DNA from 3 places in the Paenibacillus sp. LjRoot56 genome. Region 1 is predicted to be linked to each of the others. Evidence: riboswitches for the same ligand, from Rfam matches in the RefSeq annotation. Region 1 holds a riboswitch; each other region holds the start of a gene.
What was found. A riboswitch is a leader RNA that binds a small molecule or an ion and turns the genes downstream of it on or off. The one in region 1 is predicted to bind cyclic di-AMP.
Positions count from the first base shown of each region.

Region 2: linked by a shared signal. The riboswitch ahead of ACSQ8O_RS22600 (stalk domain-containing protein) and the one ahead of ACSQ8O_RS03140 (C40 family peptidase) in region 1 are both predicted to bind cyclic di-AMP.
Region 3: linked by a shared signal. The riboswitch ahead of ACSQ8O_RS27625 (CAP domain-containing protein) and the one ahead of ACSQ8O_RS03140 (C40 family peptidase) in region 1 are both predicted to bind cyclic di-AMP.

Region 1 is NZ_CAXURV020000001.1:709,412-713,473, reverse strand. It holds gene ACSQ8O_RS03150 (M1 family metallopeptidase) at 1-1,669, shown strand, start outside; gene ACSQ8O_RS03145 (hypothetical protein) at 1,755-2,573, shown strand; cyclic di-AMP (ydaO/yuaA leader) riboswitch at 2,742-2,880, shown strand; gene ACSQ8O_RS03140 (C40 family peptidase) at 2,884-3,354, shown strand; gene ACSQ8O_RS03135 (MSMEG_1061 family FMN-dependent PPOX-type flavoprotein) at 3,592-4,062, shown strand, end outside.
Region 2 is NZ_CAXURV020000003.1:795,890-799,951, forward strand. It holds gene ACSQ8O_RS22585 (histidine kinase) at 1-92, opposite strand, end outside; gene liaF (cell wall-active antibiotics response protein LiaF) at 118-780, opposite strand; gene ACSQ8O_RS22595 (PspA/IM30 family protein) at 912-1,574, opposite strand; cyclic di-AMP (ydaO/yuaA leader) riboswitch at 1,730-1,881, shown strand; gene ACSQ8O_RS22600 (stalk domain-containing protein) at 1,886-2,683, shown strand; gene ACSQ8O_RS22605 (YjcZ family sporulation protein) at 2,840-2,941, shown strand; gene eutC (ethanolamine ammonia-lyase subunit EutC) at 3,017-3,709, opposite strand; gene ACSQ8O_RS22615 (ethanolamine ammonia-lyase subunit EutB) at 3,702-4,062, opposite strand, start outside.
Region 3 is NZ_CAXURV020000004.1:418,367-422,428, forward strand. It holds gene ACSQ8O_RS27615 (group-specific protein) at 119-565, opposite strand; gene ACSQ8O_RS27620 (SRPBCC family protein) at 607-1,074, opposite strand; gene ACSQ8O_RS27625 (CAP domain-containing protein) at 1,612-2,280, opposite strand; cyclic di-AMP (ydaO/yuaA leader) riboswitch at 2,286-2,420, opposite strand; gene ACSQ8O_RS27630 (hypothetical protein) at 2,662-4,041, shown strand.

The DNA of each region.
Region 1 (4,062 bases):
TCACCTCTATCCGAATGCGTTCGCTTCGAAGAAAACGACATTTATGCGCGAATCTGGTGGGAAGCTGCGGGACGACGAAGCCAAAGATGAGAGTAGCGGCAGTATGGAACTGCTTTCCGTGAAGTCAGATACGGGTGATGACCTCACCAAGCGGATGTCATTCGTACAACCGGATGACGGCAATAAGGATGACCACACGCTGCTCAAAATACCGTTATCCAAGCCTGTTGGACCTGGGGAAAGTGTAACCATCACAACCGAATTCCTTGTTAAGCTGCCTGCAGCTTTTGCCAGAATGGGGTATGTCGGTGACTTCGTTATGGCTGGTCAATGGTTTCCGAAGGTTGCTGCCTATGAGCGCAAGGGAACTAGGGGACGGGCTGAGCCTGGCTGGGATCTCCACCAATACCACGGAAATTCCGAGTTCTATGCGGATTTCGGCATGTACGATGTGAAAATCCAGGTGCCTGCGAATTACATTGTGGCAGCGACTGGATTTCCTGTTAAACCTGCTGTGACGGACAAAGGTACGAAGACATACCAATTCTATGCCGAGGATGTGCATGACTTCGCCTGGTCAGCCTCTCCTCATTTCGTCTATGTGGAAGAGCCCTTCTCTGCACCACAAGTTCCAGGGGTAAAAATTAAACTGTATCTGGATCCTAATCATCAAGATTTAAAAGATCGTTACATGTATGCAGCCAAAAAAGCACTATCCCGTTACAGTCAGTGGTACGGAACGTATCCGTACTCTACCCTCTCCATCGTCGTCCCCCCTCCTGGTGGGAATGGCGCCGGCGGCATGGAATATCCAACCTTAGTCACCGCATGGGGAGCTAGCGACAAAGATCCAGACTTAGAACTGGAACGCGTCGTCGTCCATGAGATCGGTCACCAATTTTTCTATGGGCTCGTTGCCAGCAATGAATTCGAGGAAGCATGGCTCGACGAAGGCTTCACCTCTTATGCAGAGGATAAAGTGATGGAAGCCGAATACGGTGATGCACCTAATTTGCCTGTCGAATCTAGTTATATCACCTCACCAAATGGACTTCAGAAAGATGCATGGGCTTACACAGGACATGATCAATATGCTGAAAATGTGTACACGCGTGGCAAGCTCGTACTCAAAGCAATTGAGCAGCAAGTCGGCACTAAGACGATGGATCGTATCATGAAATCCTATTTCCAAAAGTGGCAGTTTAAACATCCGTCTACGAATGATTTCCAACAGGTCGTGGAGGAGATTAGTAAATCAGATTGGGATGACTTCTTCAATCAGTATGTCTATGGCAATCTGATGATGGATTACGCGGTCGAAAGTGTCCATGTAAAACCTCAGGGTACCAAGGGATCCGAGACTTATGAGAGCACGGTCCGCATCATTAAGCTTGGCGGCAACTCACCCGAAGTGCCGATTCAGTTCCACTTCGCAGACGGCACGACGCTAGATAAAACATGGGATGGCAAGGAAGGAAGCATTGACTTCAAATTAACACATGCCTCCCCTGTCGACTGGGTGCGAGTCGATCCTAAGTACACACTTATACTCGAAAATAAGCACATCAACAACTTCTATCAAACGCAATTAAATACGAAGTGGCAAATTCGGTGGAATCTCGGTATTATTCAATTCCTGCAAGCCATATTTGGCTCAGTCGCCTGGTAAGGACTTGGCTTACGTCTCATGACAAACTCTGAGCGTATCCTTACGATGCTAGTTTTCTAAAGAAAACTTTAAGGAGGAACCCTCGTTGGCCACCTATATCAAAGCAGGCTTCCGGGCAGCCATGGCGCAGCCCTTTGCCACGATCATTTTATTCCTATATCAGATGGGCTGGGGTATTCTCCTGTATAAGCTCGTACAAGGTATTCTAGTCCCCCTCATGCATCGGTTCCCTGGCGCTGAGCAACCCAAGCAGGCATTGCAGATTTTCCTAGCTGAGGGCCAGTTTCAGTTAATTAAAACAGATCTCAGCTATTCCTATCTATGGTGGCTTGCAATACTACTATGTGCTCGCATGCTGCTGACGCCTCTCTTAAATGGCGGCGTCTACTATTCACTCACTCACGCTCACCAGAATGCGGGATATCGTTTCTTTCGCGGGATGAAGCAGCTCATGCTCCCCTTCCTGCTCGTGTATCTGATTCGTATCGCACTTACGCTTTTCCCACTCATCTGGCTTATTCCCAAAGCCACTTATATTCTAGGGCATAGCAGCTCCTACGAGCAGATCATTATCAAGCTTCTTCCTTGGATACTCAGTTTAATGCTCTACGGTTTTCTCCTGCAGCTTCTGTTTATGCATGTGCAATTCGCCATCGCGGCCAAGCTGGGTATCCTATCTACCATTTTCTCTTTCTTTCGACATTCGCTCCCGATTATCGGACTTGCCATTATCCTATTACTGTTCACAGGACTTTTGGCAGGGGTCACCATCACTGCCACTTACCTATGGGCAGGACTGGTAGCCCTAATCATTTACCAACTGTATCCTCTCTTCCACATTTTCATCCAAATTTGGGGCATTTCTTCCCAATATCAGCTTCTTTCTGCCAAAATATCCAATTAATATCCAGCAAAACAGCGAATAGCTTAAGCGTTCTCCCCTTCTCTTTGAGAAAGGGGTTTTTTTTGTCTATTTTTTGAATAATTACACTTAATTTTTTGCCTATTATGTAACCATAAAAGAGGAAATTCAAACTTTATGACGAAATAAAAGAATTAGCATCAGAAAACCAAATATTTCATGCCGAATTCCTCAGTTTATGGGGAAACGGGGGAACCACTCCGGGTGAATTGATCTTGCAAGACAGGGATCATAGGGAACCTTCAACCGAACCCTCCAGCTAACCTCGTAGGCACCGGAAGGAGACAAGCAGTTGAAGAAAGTTGTTGGTCTTATTTTTAGTCTTGTTTTGTTTTTGAGCGTAAGTGTAGGAAGCGTTTTCGCAGCATCCGATATGGATAAAGCGGTAGACGAGCTTGTTGGAACTCCTTACAGATGGGCAGGAACGACAACCAAAGGATTCGATTGCTCTGGTTTCACGTCCTACTTGTTCGACGAGTTCGGCATCGACCTTCCACACAGCTCTAAATCACAAAACGGTGAAGGCTACTGGGTTGACAAAAGTGATCTTCGTAAGGGCGATCTTGTATTTTTCAACACAGATGGCAGCGGCATCTCTCACGTAGGGATGTACCTCGGTAATGGTGAATTCGTTCACTCCGCTACTAATCAAGGTGTTGTTAAGAATAAGTTGAGCGAATCCTATTATGCGAAGCGGTACGTATCAGCCAGACGTGTTCTATGGGATGATATCTACAATCAACTAACTGCTGAATCCAAGTAATATTCTCGGCACAGAATGAAGCCCTGCAAGCTTTGCTCGTAAGAGCGGTTTGTAGGGCTTCATTCATTTGAACGAGGCTATCGGCGTATACTACAACGTACAAAATAAACGGCTACGCCGTCATTCAAGGACTTCTCACAGTGTTTATGAAGAAATACAGCCAAATTATTATGTTCCGCATATAAATTCTGGTATTTTGAATAATGGCCCCTTGGCCTCGAGGAAGGAAAAGAACGCATGGACAACATACAAGCCCGTACTTCACCCCCATTTCCCGGCATCGTTCGATCCATTGATGAAATTAGAGATATGATTGGAGAGCCGCATCCTGCGGTACAAAATAAAGTAATCAATCAAATTGACGAACACGCCCAAGCGTTCATCGCCAAATCATCTTTATTCTTCTTATCTACATCGGGTGCGAATGGATTGTGTGATGTTTCCCCCCGCGGCGATAGCCCAGGCTTCGTTCGCGTTCTCGATAATCACCGCTTGATTTATCCGGAAAGACTCGGAAATCGTCGCATAGATTCTATGTATAATTTACTCGCCAACCCGCAGGTGGGCCTTATCTTCATCATCCCTGGGGTCGAGACGGTGCTCCGCGTCAACGGACGCGCTTGGCTGACAAATGATGAAGAGCTCCTTGCGACTATGCAGCTTAACGGGAAATCACCGATCGCCGCTGTTGGCGTCGAGGTGCAGGAA
Region 2 (4,062 bases), on a different contig from region 1:
AGCATAGCTCCGAATACGGCGAAGCTAAAAAGGATGGCTTCCCCCATGCTGCGCCAGATCATGTTCGTTAATCGTCGTTTGTAGCCGTCCACTTGGTGAAGAACCCCCTAAAGAAAGTTACAATACTTTGACCTTGATATCTCCTACGATGAAAGAAAGTATGAGTTTCACCCGATGGTCGCAATGTTGATAATTCTGCGATTGCCAAACAACTTTGTTCATCACACCTGACTCTTTTTCTTCCGCGATTTGAAGCTGACCTAACATGACAGAAGCCGTAACGGAAACGCCGATATCGTCAGGCACTTTTATATCAATATCTCCTACAACACCCTGTAGGATAACTGTCGTTTCTTTCTGTTCTAGAATAGCCATAGAAAGATCCATATACGTTTCCCCCACCAAGTACCACGTCGAGGTATTCCGTTGAATCCATGGCTCTCGGCCTAGGCGAACGCTATCGACAATCTTTTGCTTTTGGGTATACGTATCGTCTTTATGAACCTGCTTAGATCGAATGAAAAACAACCCTAATGAAATCAACACTACCGAAATGACAATGGTGAGATGATCACCGAATAAAATGACGGCACCTATCCCCATCAGCACATAACCCTTGCGCTCTTTGCGTGAACGAACACGATGAATGCCCAGCAAAATAAGGATTACGGCCATAACGGGAAAAAAGCCTATGGTATGTTCCAGAAGCAAAAAAACACCGGCTCCAATCAGCACAAGCGCTGTATTCCGGCTTCGGTTATTTTTCGTTTCCTCTCCCATCGATGCACCTCCTCTGGCTGCCATTTCTCTTTCGTTCATACGATTCCTAGCATACCATAAGAATGGACGACCTCCAAGATGCAAATCCTTATAGGACAAGGGTTTGCTTTCGTGGAGGTCACCGTCCAGGACTATTTGCTGTCGCGCGGATCTCGCTCACTGCGAGAGCGTTGCTCCTGGTGCCACTCGTGCTGCAGCTTGCTGCGCAGCGCGCGCAGTTCATGCTGAAGGTTGCCACCGGCTTCCTTCAGCGTCTCCTTCGACAAGCGGCCCGCCACGCGGAGCCCCTGCAACGCCTCCCGGCCGAGTTCGCGGCCGGTGACCTCCAGCTCGCGCCACGTGTCGCGAGCCTCTTTACCGTGCAGCCCGCCGCGCGGCTGCACATCCTCCGCTGCGTGCCCCGCACGCAGCCCGCGCAGTTCCTCTGCGAGCGCCAGGCACAAGTCCTGGCTGCTCGCGTACTGCGCGCGGTAGTGCTCGCTCGCGGCTTCCTCGCGCAGCTTCTCTTGCAGGGCAAGCCGAGCGAGATCCTCTTCGCCAGCGCGCATCGCAAGCTCGGCCTGCTCGCCGCGCAGCTTCGCCATCTCTTCCGCTCGCGCGATGTTACTGCGCAAGGCAATCGTTGCCTGTAGCGCGTCCTCATAGCGCTCCTCAAGCTGAGCGATCTGGTCGCCGTCGTCAGAAGTGCCTGGATTCGTTTTGCCGATCGTCTCGTGCCAGACGGTTTCAGCCATTTTGCCAATACGATCAAATATATTAGTAGGATCAATTTCCCGATTCTTATTATTATTCATGTTCAATCGCCCCTCATCCATCATCATACTCTTATGGTAGCTCAATTTCTGAGAGTCTAAAACCGACTATCGACCGTTTTTGAACCTAGACCTAAGTCTAGTATGAACTGTCATACCCATATATTGGTCGTTGTCCAAGCATGCCAGTGATGCTAAAATATTTGAAGCCGAGTCTAGTGCATAAATTAGGCACTAGTACGGGGGACGAAATACTTGGGGTGAATATTTGCTTCAGCTTGGAGCAGACTAGGGAGAACCTTCTTCCCGAACCCGTCAACTAACCTCGAAGGCTCAAGAAGGAGGATTACCAATTGAATAAGCTTACCAAAGGGTTAACTAGCCTTGCTGTTTCATTAACAGTTTTGGCAGGAGGCTTTCTTTCCCCATTTACAGCGCCCGCTCAAGCTGCTGAAATGGCCGTGAAAGTGCAAGTCAATGATGACCTGATCCATTTTCCTGATGCACAGCCATTTCTGGATGGCAACCACACGACCCAAGTCCCGCTTCGATTCGTAACGGAGAAGCTCGGATATACGGTGAACTGGCAGAAAGATGGTAATCAGATTAAGGTAACACTAAATAACGACAATCATACGATTACCTTGGTTTCAGGGCAAAAAGAAGCTAGCGTTGATGATGCAACGGTCATCTTAGACGGAGCTTCTCAGTATCAAAATGGACGTGTGTATGTGCCACTTCGCTTCCTTTCCACAGCCGCAGGCATACCTGTACAGTGGGATGCAAGTAGTAATCTAGCTATCTTAAGTAAAGATGGCGCGCACCATACACCTGATTATCAAGTATTTGAATCTACAGCTTATTCGGCAGATCCTTCTGAAAATGGCGGGTATGGAGCCATTGATTACATGGGCAATCCACTAGCGATCGGCACAGTAGCTGTTGATCCTTCCGTTATTCCACTTGGCACGAAGCTTTATATTGAAGGCTATTCGTTTAGCGGGCTTCCCAAAGGCGGCATGTACGTCTACGCAACAGATACGGGCGGATCCATTAAAGGAAATCGAATGGACATCTTTATTCCAGGCTCAAGGAAATCATTACAAAGCTTTGGCTTCCAGAAGATTAAAGTGTATCAAATCCCCAACTAAATCAGAAGAAAGCTGCCATGAGAACTTACTCATGTGCAGCTTTTTTTGTAGGTGAATGTTCCATCGAATAAGGGCATATGTCCAATCAACAGGGTTCCCACCTACATATGCTGTATAGTGTTTAACCCACATTACTTTAAAACCGGAGGGGATACTATGTCAGCTGTAGTTGGTGGAACGCCAGGATACGGAAGTTCCGTAGGGCTAATTCTTGTTCTTTATGTGTTGTTGGTCATCATTCTTGCTACTTTCTACTAGTACTATCTCCCACCTGAGAAAATAGCCCCGCCTGCTGAAGCTTCTCATTCCGAAGCTTTAGCAGGCGGGCTTTTTTCATTTAAAATCAATACCACTCGTTCGCTGCTTCAAAATTTCTTCAAGTATTCCCCCAATATACGCACCCGCTTCCATGGCAGGCGTTCCACCGCGATGAATGTTCGAAATAACCATCCGATCCGAATCCGTTCTTCCCGTTCTTGGCTTGTAACACATGTACGCACTTAACGACTCAGCTGTCACAAGACCAGGTCGCTCGCCGATAAGCAGCACAAGACATTCCGGATTCAGTAGATCCCCGATGGCATCCATACAGCCGACCCTTCCTCTATTGACATAAATCGTCGTTCCCGCCGATAAGCCTCGCAGTCGTAAGGAATCCAGCAGGGCAGGATACAAGTCACGCATATTCGCTTCGATACTATTTGCGCTTAATCCATCGGATACCACGATTTGCACCTGCGGTCCTCGTTGACATTTCGCAAGCAGCTCCTGCATGCTATCCGGTTTCAATACTCTCCCGAGCTGTGGACGCTTCAAATACATATCCTTTGTTTCTGCACGAGAATCGGCGATGAACCACCCCATTTCTGCTAAGAGAGCAGAACTCACCTCACTTTGCACGGCATCCACGCTGCTAGCATGGTCCCATCGAAAAGTAAGTAACTCGCTTGTTAAGGGACGTGTGCCTGATCTAGAAACGCCAATGCGTGCCGGAGTTAGTGCTTTCATCCTAGCGAATTCATCCACGCTTCCCACCTCCTCGCCAGAATAGCCTAGGATTACCAGCTAAAGGACTTAGCGTGCCGTTCAACCATAGGCCCATGTCCTGCAGCCAATCTCGAAATTCAGGTGCTGGCGTGCGTCCAAACAACTCGCGTAAAGTAGCAATATCGTGGTAGCTGAGCGATTGATAGTTGAGCATACAGTCATCCGCCATAGGTACTCCAATAAGGAAGTTCACATGAGCAGAAGCCAGCATAACCGCTAAGGAATCCATATCATTTTGATCGGCATTCATATGATTGGTATAGCACACATCAACCCCCATCGGGAGACCATGCATTTTGCCCATAAAATGATCCTCAAGGCCTGCGCGTATA
Region 3 (4,062 bases), on a different contig from region 1:
TCAGTACGCTATTTACTCGAATACCACCATAAAACCACGAAAACGAAGAAATAGCGCACTCACGTTCCGTTAGCTGCCAAAACTAGCATTTTACTTAGAAATAGTGTACCTACGTTCCCTAACTACTCAAATTAGGTATCCCCATGTTTGTTCGATCGCAACTTTTATTTATCGTTGAAACTAAATCGTCAAGTGTTCCGATGATTTTATGTACCTCTGGCAGTTGATAAAACGTACTCGTTTTGTCAATATCGTTCATCTCATCGTTAGCAGAATACATACAAATAGTCTTCCCAGCTCCTAATGCAAGTCCTAACTCGACATGGCTTCCCTTCCCAGCAGGCAGCATGATAATGAATATCTCAGCATGCAACACAGCTTCTTTCTCTCTCGCACCGATCTCCGCGAGCTCTTGAAGTGAATCGATACCTGTATGCGTCGTCCAATCGTATGTTTGGATATATCCGATAGCCATCAACTGCTGAGCGACATTTCGAACATTATCGATGTTATTGAAACTGGATGCAATGTAGAATCTCATTTGGCTTTCCTCCGTTTTTCGCACCTTTTGTTTCCCCTTTTGTTGCTTCTTCCTCCTACCTCCTTCTATTGCTCCTTTACATATTTCTCAGCTAACATCTTCAACTGCTCATTCCGATAGTTCAAAAATCGCATCATGTATCTTCTCAATACAACCCGCTCAACGATCCATCCGACCCACCCCAGCGGAGCCTCAAAACTTAACGTATCTTTCATCAAGGTTCTATCACCTAAATCAATGAATTCGTGTTCGTGCCTCATACTTTTGAAAGTACCCTGCAACATTTCATCAACAAAACGATAAGGTCGCACATAATTCGATATGAGTGACGTATGCTTTTGCCTAATTAAAAAATGTCTTGCCTCAAAAGTAACCGTATCCCCTTCACGAATCATGCCAGTTGTTGTTCCAGCTATCGCTCGTTCCTTGGTGTGTGGCCACACAGTCTGCGTATGGATATCAATATTCGTTGCCATATCAAAGCAAACATCAATGGATGCTTCAATTTCAATTTCAGTTAGTATTTTAATCATGATGGGCACCTCTTGGGAACTTAATTTCAAGTTTTTTAAATGATTCTAATTGGGTTCGGATCTGCGACGATACTATATAATTTATATAAATAATAAGCGTGTAAAATAAACAATAACCAGAAAAACACTCGTTTCTTGCGATATGCCCAAACATTTAAAAAACAGAATGCGATAGTAAGTATTGTTCCGACAATGAAATAGAAAATAACGAATGATTGGGTTGACTCTATGCCCATCTGACTAACTAATTTACCTACATATAAAGCCGTATCCGCAGTGAGGAAAATCCAATAAAGTAAAAACAAACAGATATAAAAGAAAACAGTAACTATCCAAAATGTCATTTTTTTTATTCTAGTCACTACGACACTACTCCTTTGTCTTTACCAAGTCACTGAGTTCCTCGTTTTCTCTAATCTTACTTAACACTCCAATCGTTTAATTGATTTCCAATTCGACACACACGACCTATCTCCTTCGACATCATGCAAAAAAAACAGCCTCCCAAGGGAGACTGCCACGATTCACATTTACCTTTTAATTACTTATAAATTCCTGAACCCACTCACCATTATAATAAGAAACACCTATTTGTGTGAAGTTCGGACTTAGAATGTTTTGACGGTGACCGGTACTGTTCATCCATGCTGTCATGACGGCTGCAGGGGATTGCTGACCCTTAGCGATATTTTCACCCGCGTAGGAATAATGAATGCCGTAGGAGCTCATCATATCAAAAGGTGACCCGTAAGTCGGCGATGTATGATCGAAATATCCGTTATTGTACATATCTTTCGCTTTATCCAGCGCCATCGCGGTAAGTGCGCTATTGCTGGTCAAAGGCTTCAATCCAGCCTTCGTTCTCTCCTGGTTTACTAAGGTAACCACTTGACTAGCAAAAGTGGATTGCGTTGGTGTCGGTGTAACTGTAGGTGCTGGCGTAACCTGTGGTTTCGTCACAACAGTTGTACCTGTGCTTCCAGGAATGTTGAGCTTCATGCCCGACCAAATCACGTTCGGATTGGCTACCTGTGGATTGGCATTAATCAGCGATGTAAGGCTGACGCCATATTTCTTAGAGATTAGCCACATGGTATCGTTGCCTACTACCGTGTGTGTTCCTGTTGCAGCAAATGCTGCGTTCGCCCCCATCAAGACAGTCAAACCTAATGCTCCTGTAACAATAAGCTTCTTGTAACGTTTCACTATAAACCTCTCCTTTTTGTGGCCTGCGAGGTTAGCTGTCGGATTCGGATCAAAGAGTAATCACCCGGCCGCGCATACCGCGACTTCACCCCAAAGATTGGTTCCCCCGTGCTTCAAAAAAGCTTCGGCCTTCTAAGTTTTGGATCCAGCTTGGATCTCAACGATTGTAACATGGGAAATCAATGAGATCATGACTCAAAATTTACCATCAGCAACACGATCTGGATATTCCCTCCTCCATTCATACAACTTTTCCCAGCATCCTGCGTCTAATTAGTAGCAATACTAACTTAGAAAAGGGTGATAGGTTTGAAGAAAATTGCCATAAAATGCTCGATTGTCATACTCGGATTGATGTGCGGGTTGTTACCGTTACTTCCAATGCAAGCTTCAGCAAGCGTATCTGTGAAGGCATCTCTACCCTATTTTCCAATTCAAATCAATGGTCAAGACATGGACATTGCCCATAGCCAATACCCGTTTCTGGTATATAAAGACATTACTTACCTACCCATGACGTGGAACAATTTCCAAACACTCGGCATTGAGTACAACTGGAGTGAATCCGATGGATTGCAGATTTGGTCAAATCGGAACTTTCCACCGTCAATTCGTCAAACCCCACTTGAACAGGATCTAACAACCAAAAGTCATGCAAACAGTTATTTAGTCCAAGTTTCCGATGTACCCATCACGATAAATCAAGTAGAAATCAATAATAAAACAGAGCCGTACCCTTTTCTAACGTATCAGGATGTGACTTATATGCCTTTGACTTGGCGATTTGTCCATGATCTTCTTCAGATAGACATCCAATGGAGTGATGATGAAGGGCTATCGCTTGTTGGCGGGCAAAATGCCATCTATTCCATTATAGGTGACGATGATCGTTCGCTATATTTCTACTCCCTGCTTTCCGCGGACCGTACAAAATCCATGCTTAAGATGGATAAAAGCAATTATCAAATCGAATGGAAAAACAATGAAGAACAAGATCAATTCGTCAAAAGCCTTTCTACATCTCCACATCCATTTGCTGGTAAACCGGTAGAGTTAGTGCGTAAAGATCGCGATTTGTACTATGGTAATGTAAAAGTACACACACTCACAGACTCCGATGTATGGGAATCGGCAGCCTGGGGAGCACCTGTCCATACGTACACCGCTTTTCCTGCTGGCGATCAACGAGTAATCTTATCCATTAATTTGACCTTGCCGATTGCCGCCATTGGTCCCAATTATGGTACGACGTATACATTTCTTATTCAAAATGGGAACGTGATACGACTCGAAGACTTCAATCAAAAGCTTGACCGCGTCATCCCGAACCCAGACGGTACTGTGTGGATTGCTTCTGCTAAATTACCTAGTCGAAATGGCTTTATTTCGGGTAGTGCCCGCGTTGGCTTGCTAGACCAAGAAGGAACTCTTCACATGGTAAATGAACGGCTTCATGAATTGGATGTCCATGCATTAGGTATTACAAACCTTTCATTATCCAATCCTGCCTCTACCAATGGAAGCCTCTATATCGTACTTAATGGCATTTCGAATAAGGATTATGCTGTGCAAGACACGGCTGGGCTGTACACACTGAATACGAAATTAGAAACAAAACGTTTATCCGACTATGTTTTTGGAGATTATTATTTGGATAAAAATAGAAACATTTTCATTAAACATCGTAACAACACAATTGAGAATCTAACTACTGGTGAGATGCGAACATGGTTTGATTATGACTTAGCTAAAATGAAATAAACTACACGTGTTAGTAAAAAG